2 regions of the Enterococcus sp. AZ103 genome follow, and region 1 is predicted to be linked to the other one. Evidence: predicted binding sites of a transcription regulator. Region 1 holds the regulator's gene; the other holds the start of a gene.

Region 1 (3,145 bases):
TTTTCTAAATCCAATAACCGTTGACTTTCTTTTTTCTCTAATTGTTGCAATGGCACACCGGTCCACTGAGAAACCACTGCAGCGACATCTTCTTCTGTTACTTCATTCGCATAGCCTTTTTCTTGTTTGGCTTCTTTTAAAGCTTCTGCTTCAACAGCCTGTGCCATTTGCTTTTCTTTCAAACGTAGACGAGCAGCTGATTCAAAGTCTTGGTTTTGAATCGCTTTTTCTTTTTCTGCTGATAAGTTTTCTAATTCTTGTTTCAATTCTACCAATTCAGATTCTTCATCTGTCGTATCTAAGCGGACTTTCGCACCACTTTCATCCATTAAGTCAATGGCTTTATCTGGTAGTTGACGAGAATTAATATAACGAACTGATAAAGATACCGCCGCATGTAATGCTTCGTCAGTAATCTTAATCCCATGATGTTCTTCATAACGTGGGCGTAAGCCTTTTAAGATTTCTTCTGCTTCTTCAGGAGTTGGTTCTTCCACCTGTACCCGGGCAAAACGACGTTCCAATGCAGAATCTTTTTCAATATATTTTTGATACTCATCTAAAGTCGTGGCACCAATTGTTTGCAATTCACCACGAGCCAAAGCTGGTTTCAAAATATTTGAAGCATCGATCGCACCTTCTGCACCACCGGCACCAATTAAAGTATGCAGTTCATCAATAAATAAAATAATTTGGCCATCGTTATAGATTTCATCAATCACTTTTTTCAAACGATCCTCAAATTCACCACGATACTTTGTACCCGCTACTAATGCGCCCATATCTAACATCATTAGACGTTTTCCACGCATGTCTTCTGGCACATCATCCGTAATTATTCGTTGAGCTAAGCCTTCTACAATGGCTGTCTTACCAACACCGGGTTCACCCACTAAAACTGGATTATTTTTAGTTCGGCGACTTAAAATTTGAACAACACGACGAACTTCACTATCGCGACCTACCACTGGATCTAAACGTTTTTCCCGAGCTAGTTTGGTCATATCACGGGCCAAACTATCAAGCGTTGGCGTCCCTTGTGAATTGGTTGTCGCTTGTTTCGCCGGTTTTCTACGATTGTTTTGACCATTGCTACCAGTCATCGATTCGTTGACGCCCATTTTACGTAATAGCAATTGACGCATCTTAGGTAAGCTTAATCCAAGATTGACTAAAATATGAGAAGCCAAAATCTCATCATCCCGCAGTAAGCCCAATAAAATATGTTCAGTTCCAACCAATTTAGCATTGAAACGTTTGGCTTCATCATCAGCAAAAATCAAAATTTGTTTTGCTCGCGGTGAATAAGGTAAATAACTACCTTCTGCATAATTGGTCACTGAACCATAACCAGTCATATTTTCAATTTCTTCACGAATATCTGCTTCTGTAGAATTCATTTGACGCAAGGTTTTTCCGGCAATTCCCTGTTGTTCAATAACTAAAGCCAATAATAAATGCTCTGAACCAACTGAACGATGTTTAAAATACTTCGCTTCTTGTTGGGCAATCGTCAAGACTGCTTTCGCTCTTTCAGTATATAATTGATCCATCTATTTCACTCCTTTTTTTCATAACTCAAACGTTCTAAAAATCCATGTAATACACGTGCCCGTAATCTATTTTCAATTTGACTAATTCCCAATGTGTTTTTCGACAATGCACTCAGCATTAAATTTCCTTCATTTTCCGTCACAATTTTCTCTTCAAATAATTTTTGAATAATTCCAAAAGCATTTGCTTCCGAAATTTCCGTTCCAAAAGAATTCATTAACTGTTCTAAGAAATAGTGTTGATCGGAAATCTGCACTTTGCTAATCCGAATATAACCACCGCCACCCCGCTTACTTTCAACAATATATCCTCTTTGAAAGGTAAAACGAGTATTGATCACGTAATTAATTTGGGAAGGTACGCAATTAAACAATTGAGCCATTTCCGCTCGCCTGATTTCAATTATTTCATGGTCTTCTAAGATACCCTTCAAATATGCTTCGATTGAATCTGAGGTATTTCGACTCACTATTATCCTCTCCCATTATCTATTTCTGTTGACTATTTCTGACCTTAATTATAACGAATTTAGCATGTGAAAGAAAGAGTAATAGCTTATCTGTTTAAAAATGAGTAAAAAAAATAGAAGGTTTTCACCTTCTAAGAATCGGGAAGACAGGATTCGAACCTGCGACCCCTTGGTCCCAAACCAAGTGCTCTACCAAGCTGAGCTACTTCCCGTAAAAATAAAAAAAGACTACGCGCCCAAGAGGAGTCGAACCCCTAACCTTTTGATCCGTAGTCAAACACTCTATCCAGTTGAGCTATGGGCGCATCATTATTCGTACTAATGCCGAGGACCGGAATCGAACCGGTACGGTGATCACTCACCGCAGGATTTTAAGTCCTGTGCGTCTGCCAGTTCCGCCACCCCGGCATGTCCCTGGTCTTTTCAGAGAAAGCGGAAAACGGGGTTCGAACCCGCGACCCCCACCTTGGCAAGGTGGTGCTCTACCACTGAGCTATTTCCGCAAACTTTCGTTGCTTTTCTTAAAAAAGTGCCGGCTAAAGGACTTGAACCCTCGACCCTCTGATTACAAATCAGATGCTCTACCAACTGAGCTAAGCCGGCGTTTTATTTAATGCGGGTGAAGGGACTTGAACCCCCACGCCCGAAGGCGCTAGATCCTAAATCTAGTGCGTCTGCCAATTCCGCCACACCCGCATATCTTTATGAGCCGTACAGGGCTCGAACCTGTGACCCTCTGATTAAAAGTCAGATGCTCTACCAACTGAGCTAACGGCTCATATGGAGGTTAACGGGTTCGAACCGCTGACCCTCTGCTTGTAAGGCAGATGCTCTCCCAGCTGAGCTAAACCTCCATAAATCAAAAAATTCGCGTGGCGACGTCCTACTCTCACAAGGGGCAACCCCTCACTACGATCGGCGCTAAAAAGCTTAACTTCTGTGTTCGACATGGGAACAGGTGTATCCTTCTTGCTATCGCCACCACACTATTTAATTGAGTAAACTTCGCTCACTCAAAACTGGATCAAAAAACATTCCTTACTTTAAAACTACCAAGTCCATTTTGTTTTGGTTAAGTCCTCGATCGATTAGTATCAGTCCGCTCCGTACATCACTGCACTT
Region 2 (3,145 bases), 1.6 Mb from region 1:
TTACCATAAAAAGGATTTGAAATTTTCTCAAGGAACCGGTGTGGTTGCTTTGAGAATGGTTGTTTATAAAGTTGCGTTATCTGCTGTAGCTGTAGTTTTTCTATTTTTAAAGGGAAACGAATTAAGTCAACAAATCAATCATGGGATTATTTATGTGGTGATTGGATTAGTCGTTACTTTAGCGATTGTAGGCGTCTTGTTATTATTTAGCTTGAGTATTAATGCCCAAGTATTATTTGTCATCATTACCAATCGCTTATTTAAACGACAAAAACTGCGGGATCTGATTGATAAAGTTAATATGCAATTTTATTCTTTACGAGATACGATTCAAACTTTTTTTAATCATAAGGAAACGGTCATAAAGGTTTTTCTCTCAACTTTGGTGAAATTAGGTGTTTGGTATACTATCCCATATTTTATTTTATCTAGTGAAAGTAAAGATCTAAACTTGTTATTAATAGTTGCACTAATCAGTTTTACCGTTATTCTCGGGGGGATTTTACCTGCTCCTGGTGGAATCGGTGGATTTGAGTTTGTCTATGTTTTATTATTTAGTTCAGTAGTTGGACGAGTCGAAGCGGTATCTTCTTTATTATTATATCGTTACGCTACTTATTTGATGCCTTTCCTAATTGGTATGGTATACGTGTTGATAAATAAACAAAGAGAAATTAATTTAGAACTTAAAGAGAATAAAATGAAAAAAAGAGTTGATGATTAAATGGGCATTGACAATATAATAAGATATAACTAAAAAAATACCTCAAATTTAGTAAAATAAATTTGGAGGTATTTTTGTTATGGCAAAACATAATTATTATTCCGAGAATTAAAAATTCAAATTGTGAAACGTCTATTAGTTGGTGAATCAGTTACCTCACTAGAAAAGGAATTTAACATTCCTAGTAACAGAACAATCTATATCTGGAAAAAATGGTATGCTGCGCATGATTTGACTAGACTTAAATCATCTTCTGGTCGACTTTGGAAAGCAGAAAAAATACTAGAAAAAGAATAAAAAGATAAAAACAAAGAGCTGGAACTCCTGAAAATTTTTTTCTCAGAAAAGGTGGTGACATTAGAAAGTATTATTCATTAATAAACACATCGATAAATTATCAACTACTCGACTGACAAAGTTATTCGGCATTTCAAGAAGTAGCTATTATCATAACAGAAATCAAGATTTTTTGTGCTCACTTCAATTGAAGAACGCATTCAACTAACAGATTGAGCTGCTTTTTCATTTTGTTTCAAAAAATAGTTGCACTTCCTAAATTATCGATGCTTTTTTTAAAATAACTTAAATATTTAGTTTTTATTTGACCTTGACTGACCAATGGAGCTATAATTAGTTTGTACTAAAAAAGGAGGATAAATAATGAATATTGAAAAAATGACAACAACCCTTCAATCTGCTATTGCAGAAGCGCAACAAGTTGCGATGACTCGTAAACATCAAGAAATTGATATTGCGCATTTATGGAAAATTTTCTTACAGCCAAATCATTTTGGTCGTAATTTTTATACAGATGCTGGCATAAATGTCGACCAATTTGAAAATGAAATTGACCAAGCTTTAGATGAATATCCAAGTGTTAGTGGCAATGTCCAATATGGTCAAGGTTTTAGCCAAAATTTATTTCACTTATTTTCTGAAGCTGATCAATTGCGTAATCAATTCCAAGATGAATTTTTATCAACAGAGGTCGTAATTTTAGCTTTGATGAAATTACCAAACTATCGATTAACCAAATATTTAAACTCACAAGGTTTAAACGAAAAAGAAGTTCGGAAAAACATTGAGGATATCCGTCAAGGAGAAAGAGTTACGAGTCAGAACCAAGAAGAAACTTATAAAGCACTAGAAAAATATGGTGTTGACTTGGTACAACAGGTTAAAAGTGGAAAACAAGATCCCGTGATTGGTCGAGATGAGGAAATTCGTGATGTGATTCGAATTTTAAGTCGAAAAACTAAAAACAATCCGGTTTTAATTGGTGAACCCGGCGTTGGTAAGACAGCAATCGTTGAAGGCTTAGCGCAAAGAATCGTTCGAAAAGATGTACCAGAAAACTTGAAAGATAAAACAATTTTTTCACTGGACATGGGTGCCTTAATTGCTGGAGCTAAATTCAGAGGAGAATTTGAAGAAAGATTAAAAGGCGTCTTAAAAGAAGTTAAAAAATCTGATGGTCGAATTATTTTATTCATAGATGAAATTCATAATATTGTTGGTGCTGGAAAAACTGAGGGAAGCATGGATGCCGGTAATTTGCTAAAACCAATGTTGGCTCGTGGTGAATTACATTTGATTGGTGCTACGACTTTAGATGAATACCGTCAATATATGGAAAAAGATAAAGCCTTAGAGCGTCGTTTCCAAAAGGTATTAGTAAAAGAACCAACTTTGGAAGATACGATTAGCATTTTGCGAGGATTAAAAGAACGGTTTGAAATCCATCATAGCGTGAACATTCATGACAATGCATTGGTTGCAGCTGCGACATTATCAGATCGCTATATTACAGACCGCTTTTTACCAGATAAAGCGATTGATTTGGTTGATGAAGCTTCCGCTAGTATTCGAATGGAAATGAATTCAATGCCGACAGAACTGGATCAAATTTCTCGTCGTTTGATGCAATTAGAAATTGAAGAAGCCGCTTTGAAAAAAGAATCGGATGATGCAAGTAAAAAACGTTTAAACAATTTGCAAGAAGAGCTGGCTGATTTACGAGAAGATGCTAATAATATGAAACTACAATGGGAGACCGAAAAAGAGGAAGTTAATGCTGTTTCTTCAAAACGTAGTGAAATTGATCAGGCTCGACACGAATTAGAAGATGCTGAAAATAATTACGATTTAGAACGAGCAGCCGTTTTACGCCACGGTACAATTCCAAAACTTGAAAAAGAGTTGGCTGAATTAGAAGAAAAAAATAAGGCTAATGATTTGAAAATGGTTCAAGAAGCAGTAACTGAAAATGAAATTGCAGAAGTTGTCGGACGCTTAACTGGCATTCCGGTAACGAAACTGGTGGAAGGTGAAAGAGAAAAACTTTTGCATTTAAACAGTACTTTACACACCAGAGTGATTGGTCAAGATGAAGCAGTTGATGCGGTTTCAGACGCGGTGTTG

What was found. The regulator CtsR, encoded in region 1, represses protease genes until heat stress. The targets are predictions, from matches to a motif close to TTGGTCAAAAAAGGTCAAANA.
Region 2: a site for CtsR is predicted at 1,323-1,343, ahead of clpB (ATP-dependent chaperone ClpB). Genes of this name have one in related genera too.

Annotation. Positions count from the first base shown of each region.
Region 1 covers NZ_JBIOSI010000001.1:776,563-779,707, forward strand. Annotated here, with positions in the region: gene ID741_RS03885 (ATP-dependent Clp protease ATP-binding subunit) at 1-1,553, opposite strand, end outside; gene ID741_RS03890 (CtsR family transcriptional regulator) at 1,559-2,026, opposite strand; tRNA gene ID741_RS03895 (tRNA-Pro) at 2,162-2,235, opposite strand; tRNA gene ID741_RS03900 (tRNA-Arg) at 2,255-2,328, opposite strand; tRNA gene ID741_RS03905 (tRNA-Leu) at 2,346-2,431, opposite strand; tRNA gene ID741_RS03910 (tRNA-Gly) at 2,455-2,526, opposite strand; tRNA gene ID741_RS03915 (tRNA-Thr) at 2,554-2,626, opposite strand; tRNA gene ID741_RS03920 (tRNA-Leu) at 2,638-2,719, opposite strand; tRNA gene ID741_RS03925 (tRNA-Lys) at 2,729-2,801, opposite strand; tRNA gene ID741_RS03930 (tRNA-Val) at 2,805-2,877, opposite strand; rRNA gene rrf (5S ribosomal RNA) at 2,894-3,009, opposite strand; rRNA gene ID741_RS03940 (23S ribosomal RNA) at 3,092-3,145, opposite strand, start outside.
Region 2 covers NZ_JBIOSI010000001.1:2,346,377-2,349,521, reverse strand. Annotated here, with positions in the region: gene ID741_RS11760 (lysylphosphatidylglycerol synthase transmembrane domain-containing protein) at 1-724, shown strand, start outside; gene ID741_RS11755 (hypothetical protein) at 848-1,021, shown strand; gene clpB (ATP-dependent chaperone ClpB) at 1,385-3,145, shown strand, end outside.